DNA from 2 places in the Collinsella sp. CLA-ER-H9 genome. Region 2 is predicted to be linked to the other one. Evidence: riboswitches for the same ligand, from Rfam matches in the RefSeq annotation. Region 2 holds a riboswitch; the other holds the start of a gene.

Region 1 (3,407 bases), on a different contig from region 2:
ACCTCGTAATCGAGCAGTGCCATGGCCTCGGGAATATTGGGCGTGATGACGGTCGCCAGTGGGAACAGGCGACGGGTAAGCGCTTCGGCGGCGTCCTCTGCGATCAGGCGAGCGCCCGAGGTGGCGACCATGACGGGGTCGACGACGATATTTTGTGCGTCCCAGGCACTCAGGCGGTCGGCGATAACCTCGATAATCTCGGCAGAGGAGACCATGCCGATCTTGACGGCGCTGGGTCGAATATCGTCAAAAACGGCATCGATCTGCGCCGCGACAATGTCCGGGGAGATATTCTGCACGGTGGTGACGCCGAGCGTGTTTTGTGCGGTGATGGCTGTGATGGCCGTCTCGGCATACAGGCGGTGCGCCGTGATGGTCTTGATGTCGGCCTGAATGCCGGCACCACCGCTGGAATCGGATCCTGCGATGGATAGAACGGCGGGTACCTTACTGCGATCCATGTTCGCTCCCTTGTTCGGTCGGATTCAAATGGGTCTTTAAGCCTGCATTATAAAGTTGCCCGGGCCGGCTGTATGCCGATCCCGGGCGGGCGGTGCAATCTTTACGTAAATGTAAGAAAATGTTCACATGTCAACAATTGACGAACACCTTGTGGCCGTTTGTGGCTCCGGTGACGAGTTAGTCCTCCATGCCGAGGTCGATCGTCGTGCCTTCGAACACCTTGTTAACGGTGCGGACGGCGCACATCTTGCCACACATGGTGCAAGTGCCCTCGGTGGCGGCGGGGGACTCCTCGTAGCGCTTCTTGCCCGTAACCGGGTCGAGCGCGCACTTCCACATGGCGTCCCAGTCGAGCTTGCGGCGTGCCTGGCCCATCTTGTCGTCCATGTCGCGGGCGTGGGGCACCTTCTTGGCGATATCGGCGGCGTGTGCGGCGATCTTGGTGGCCATGAGTCCATCGAGCACGTCTTGGGCGTTGGGGAGGCACAGGTGCTCGGCCGGCGTCACGTAGCACAGGAAGTCGGCGCCGGAGCTGGCGGAGATGGCACCACCGATGGCGGCGGTGATGTGGTCATAGCCCACGCCGATATCGGTCACCAGCGGCCCGAGCACATAGAACGGGGCGTTGTGGCACAGACGCTTCTGCAGCTTCATGTTGGCGGCGATCTCGTCGAGTGCCATGTGACCCGGGCCCTCGACCATGACCTGGACGCCAGCGGCCCAGGCACGCTTGCACAGCTTGCCCAGCTCGATCATCTCGGCGGTCTCGGTGGCATCGTTGGAGTCGTAGAGGCAGCCCGGGCGGCAGGAGTCGCCGAGCGAGATCGTCACGTCGTACTCGTGGCAGATCTCGAGCACCTCGTCGTAGAACTCGTAGAAGGGGTTCTCGTTACCGGTGACTTCCATCCAGCCAAACAGCAGCGAGCCGCCGCGACTGACGATGTTCATGAGGCGGCCGGTCTCCTTAAAGGTTTTGATGACCGACTTGTTGATGCCGCAGTGGATGGTCATAAAGTCCACGCCGTCCTCGGCATGAGCGCGCACGACCTCGAGCAGATCGTCCTTGGTGAGCTTGACCAGCGGCTTTTCCATGTAGCCGATGGCGTCATACATGGGGACGGTGCCCACCATAAGCGGCGTCTCGTCGATGAGCTGCTGGCGGAACTGGTGCGTCTTGCCCGAGTTGGAGAGGTCCATGATGGCGTCGGCGCCAAAGTCCTCGGCGATCTTGACCTTCTTCCACTCCTCGGCGGCATCGGCCTTGTCGCCCGAGATGCCCAGGTTGACGTTGACCTTGGTGGACAGGCCCTCGCCGACACCAAAGGCGCGCATGCCCTTTTTGATATGCACGATGTTGGCGGGAATGGCGATGCGGCCGTCTGCCACGCGCTCGCGGATGTACTCGGGGTCGCGATGCTCGCGCTCGGCAACCTCCTTCATCTGCGGCGTGATCTGCCCGGCGCGGGCGAAGTCGATTTGCGTGACGAGCTTGGGCTCGGTCTGTGTGCTCATTGGCACGGCTCCCTTCGTTGGCATTACCCATATCAGGTTTGCGGGTCAGGGCGGGCGCGCCCAGTCTCAGCCTGCCGTCTTGTCCTGCAAGCTCCCCGTTTATGTGGTGGGCTCAAGTATAGCCTGAATGGGTACGATTGACGCGATGAGCATGCCCGTGGGGAGGCGAACATGGAAGACAAACATCTATATCGAGAGACGCAATGGGATGTATCGGCCGAGGAGAGCCGTGCCCATTATGGACTGGTCGCAATTGGTTTTGCGATCCTTGTCGTGATGGTGATTGCCTTTTGTATTTGGACGTTTGGCGGTCGCGGCGGCGCTGCCTGGGAGTTTGAGGCCGATGATAGCCTACCGATTATGGCGGTGAGGAGTACTGGCGGTAATGCCAATACGCTCGCCATTCCGGGCGATTATTGGTACCCGCGCGATGAGTTTGTGCAGTTGCAGTTGAGCGGTGGGTCCATTCCTGGTGAGGAAATCGAACGCGTGACGTATGATGCGACGCTCAAAACACTGACGGTGAAGCTCAAAGATCAAGGAGATGTGCCCACGACCATGGATATCGCCCTGACGGAATGGCGTCTTGAGCCTCCGTCGGGCGTCAAGGTGTCCGAGGTGGAGCATGTCAAGATTACCTATCAGGACGGTTCGACAAATGAAATTGCCAAAGCCGACGGCTTGGCGGAATAGACGCCGTGCCTAGGCAGCACATTCAAAAGTAGCGGTGGTTCTACAAGGTCTGTTCGTTCAGGAAGACCAAAGTGTTTTTATTTGAAAGCTCGGGAAGGTGACGATAGCCAACGTCGAACGCGGTGAGCCCGCTTACATCCTCGAGCTTGTTTTCTGCCATCCAGCGCACCATGGAGCCGCGTGCCTTTTTGCTGGCGGTCGATCGCTGGATGGGCTTGCCGTTGCGGACACCTTCGCCAAAGAGACAAGTGACGGTTGTGGCGTCGCCTGCGAGATGGGGTAGAACGGCCTTGGCGTACTCCACGCTGGCAAGGTTGACGACCGTGGTGTTGGAGTCGGTCGGCGCAATGGCGCATGCAAGTTTGTCGCCCCAAAACGCATAGAGGTCTCGGGCATCGTCGACGGAGAGCTTCGCTCCCATTTCGAGCCGATAGGGCGACACGCCGTGGAAGGGGCGCACGCATCCATAGAGTCCCGAGAGGATCCAGAGATGGCTTTGCAGCCAGTCGAGCTGTGCGGCATCCATGACCTCGGGCGCCATGCTTTGGTATTGGATGCCGTGGTAGGACATGACGGCAGGGGAGAGGTGACGGGCGAGTGCGGGATTGTCGAGATCGCCGTTTTTCAGGATGGGCCCGAACTCATGCAGGGTGTTGAGACAAGGCCCCAGCAGTTTGTCGCTCACGTTCCATAGCGCCTGCAGGCCGCCGCTACCTTCATTTCGTTCGATATCTAGCAGC
Region 2 (3,407 bases):
TCTCGTGGGTCTGCTCCTCGCGCAGGGTAAAGTCATAGCGCGCGGCATCGAACTCGCGGATCACATCGACAAACGCGTTGACGGCAAAGGAATAGTGCTGGCAGCTCACACTAAAGTGCGGCACCTGCTCGGATGCGCCCTTGTACTTGCCCTCGAGCAGGTCAGCCTGGTCGAGCACCTGGCGCGCGTAGCCCAAGAAGGTCTCGCCCTCCTCGGACACAATGACACCCTTGTTGGTGCGCTCAAAGATATGCACACCCATCTCGTTTTCGAGATCGCGAATCGACGCGGTAATCGAAGGCTGCGACACAAAGAGTCGGCGCGAGGCCTCGGTGATGCTACCGCATTCGGCAACTTTGACGACATATCTGAGCTGCTGAAGCTTCATAGCGCCCCCCTAGACGTTCGTGACGTCGAAACCCGTCGCATCCATCTGACGCATAAACGACGGCATCTCCCCCGTCGCGGCGCAGGCGGCAATCTGATGCAGAGCCCCAGCAACCGCATCGTCTGCCGCGGCTCCGATATGCCAGCGCGCGGCAGCCGTAACGGCCTCGTTGGCATTGGCGACGGCAACGGAATTGGAAACGGCATCGATCATGGGCAGATCGTTATCAGAATCGCCAAATACGGCCACCTCGTCGGGCGTCAGGCCCAAAGCGCGCGCCAACTCCAGTGCAGCGCGGCCCTTGTCCCAACCAGCCGGAAGGATGTCGAACAGGCGCACACGGTTGTTGGGAAACACAAGCGAGAGCTCCGGCACCTCGGCGGCGACGCGCTCGCGTAGCTCCGCAAGCTCCTCACGCGAACGGGCACTCCAGATATTCGCCTTGAACACCGGCGCGTCATCGACGACGGGACGGCACGGGGCCTCTTCGCCTTTAAGCCACGCATTGCCGCCCGACTCCATGGCGCGGCGTACGCGCTCGGAATCGCTCGTCACGCAATAGGCATCGTTATCCCAAAAGTCATCGCCTAAGCTGTAGACCTTCAGATAGGTATCGTCGGTTTCCTCTTCCAGATAGGCGGCAAGACGCATCAGGGCATCGTTGTCGGTCGCGCGCGAAGCGACCGCCTGACCGTCGACAAACATGACCTGACCGTTGCAGAACGCACCGGTCGAAAAGCACTCGGAACGATTTTTGAACATCCAGCCCATCGCGGACGGCTGGCGACCCGAAACCGGGCCAAAGTGCAGACCCGCCGCCTGCATGGCATGAATGCCCTCGATGGCGTAGTCACTGGCACCGTCATGCCCGGCTGGAATCAGCGTATCGTCCATATCGGTCAGCACAAGTTTGATCATAAGGCCCCCATTCGTATCGGTCCTACCTATTGTAACGACCTGCCAAAATAAACCTGTCCCTTTTTGGCAGGTGCGCTAGTATAGGGAACAACAGATTCGATGCGGGAGTGCCGGCGGTGCAAACCACAAGGCTGAGAGGGCATGGGGCCCAATCCTTTGAACCTGTCAGTTAATGCTGGCGTAGGGAGCATGCCGCCTTTTGAGGGGCGCTGTCTATGCACAGCGCCCCTTTTCTATGCCAAGGAGGCATGTGCAGTGATCGATTCGGAACAGCTTAAGCAACAAGTGGTCAAGGCCGTGGACGAGATTCGCGCCACCAACCCGATGGCAGGCTCCATCACCAACACGGTGACGATTGACTTTGTCGCCAACGCACAGCTCGCCGTGGGCGGTTCGGCCGCTATGGTCTATCTGCCCGACGAGGGCGAGGCACTTGTTGCCGGCGGCGGTGCCATCTATCTGAACATGGGAACGCTCTTCCCCATCTACGAGCAGACGATTCCCCGCGCGGCCAAGGCGGCACACGATGCCGGCAAGCCCTGGGTGCTCGACCCGGTGGGCCTGGGCATCGGCAGTCTGCGCACCCAACTGGTAAGCGAACTCAAGCAGTACAAGCCCGCCATCGTACGCGGAAACGCCTCCGAGATTATCGCGCTCGCCGGCCTGTGGGGCCTTGAGGGCGAGACGGCCGACCTGAGCCGCGTACGTGGCGTCGATACCACCGACACGGTCGACGCCGCTCGCGGCGCCGCCGTGGCGCTCGCCCGCTACACCGGTGGCGCCGTGGTAGTCTCGGGCGAGGTCGACCTGATCACCGACGGCACGACCGTGGCCAAGTCCCACGGCGGCAGCCCGCTCATGTCCAAGATCACCGGCTGCGGCTGCTCGCAGGGCGGCGTGCTGGCCGTGTACGCCTGCGCCGCCGACCCGTTTACGGCAGCCATCTGCGGCACCGCCGTCTACAACGTTGCCGGCACGCGTGCCGCCGCCGTCGCCGACGCCCCGGCAAGCTTTAAGGTCGCCTTTATCGACGAGCTCTACCGCGCGACCGCCCAAGACATCGCCAACAACCAGCTCGAGCTCGAGGAGGCATAAGCCATGTCCGAGCCTGCAACCAATGCCGGCATGAACACGCTCGTCGCCGTGGCCATCGCCCCATGCGGCACCGGCGACGAGCTGTCCGCCGAGGTCGCCGAGGTCGTGCGCGTCATTCGCGAGAGTGGCCTTCCCAACCGCACCACCTCGATGTTCACCGAGATCGAGGGCGACTGGGACGAGGTCATGCAGGTCGTGCGCGACGCAACCTTTGTGTTGGCGAGCAAGGGCATCCGCACCGAAGTCGTGCTCAAAGCCGATATTCGACCCGGATTTACCGACACCATGACCGGCAAGCTCGAGCGCATGGAAGCACAGATCAAAAAGCAGGAGGAAGCACGATGAGCATCCGCGACAACCTTGATATCTCGGCCTATCTGGTACTCGGCCCCGAAAACACGCTCGGGCGTCCCGTGGGCGATGTGGTGGCCCAGGCGCTCGACGCAGGCTTTACCTGCATCCAGGTGCGCTCCAAGGTGGCAAGTGCCCGCGAGATCATCGCGCTGACGGGCGACGCCGCGCAGGCAATCGCACAGGCCGGCAAGACCGGTCAGGTCGCCCTGCTGATCGACGACCGCCTGGACTGCGTACTCGCCGCGCGCGAGCAGGGCATCGCTGTCGACGGCGTGCACGTTGGCCAGAGCGATATTCCCGTCGAGGTCTGCCGCAAACTTTTGGGCCCCGATGCCATTGTGGGCCTTTCGGCCCGTTGCGAGGAGATGCTCGAGTACGTCAAGACCGCCGACATGAGCCTGGTCGACTACCTGGGCATCGGCCCGCTCCACGAGACCGAGACCAAGCGCGACTGCGGACGCGCGGCCGACGGCTCTATCATCACCAAGAGCTTTGAGGACTTGGCCGCACTCCACGCGGCAAGCCCCGTGCCCATCGTGGTGGGCGGCGGCGTCAAGACGGCCGACTTGCCGCAGCTTAAGGCAACCGGCGTCGATGGCTTCTTTGTGGTGAGCGCCGTCTGCAGTGCCGACGACCCCCACGCCGCAGCCAA

What was found. Region 2 has a riboswitch for thiamine pyrophosphate ahead of thiM (hydroxyethylthiazole kinase). Riboswitches for the same ligand answer to the same signal wherever they lie in the genome.
Region 1: another riboswitch for thiamine pyrophosphate. It lies ahead of thiC (phosphomethylpyrimidine synthase ThiC); the one in region 2 lies ahead of thiM (hydroxyethylthiazole kinase).

The regions. Positions count from the first base shown of each region.
Region 1 is NZ_JBBNLV010000010.1:42,248-45,654, forward strand. Features, by position in the region: gene thiD (bifunctional hydroxymethylpyrimidine kinase/phosphomethylpyrimidine kinase) at 1-461, opposite strand, end outside; gene thiC (phosphomethylpyrimidine synthase ThiC) at 640-1,974, opposite strand; TPP riboswitch at 1,967-2,082, opposite strand; gene AAAX73_RS07060 (hypothetical protein) at 2,146-2,667, shown strand; gene AAAX73_RS07065 (YaaA family protein) at 2,708-3,407, opposite strand, start outside.
Region 2 is NZ_JBBNLV010000003.1:87,649-91,055, forward strand. Features, by position in the region: gene AAAX73_RS03315 (LysR family transcriptional regulator) at 1-388, opposite strand, end outside; gene AAAX73_RS03320 (HAD family hydrolase) at 398-1,306, opposite strand; TPP riboswitch at 1,400-1,510, shown strand; gene thiM (hydroxyethylthiazole kinase) at 1,562-2,401, shown strand; gene AAAX73_RS03330 (thiamine-binding protein) at 2,405-2,746, shown strand; gene AAAX73_RS03335 (thiamine phosphate synthase) at 2,743-3,407, shown strand, end outside.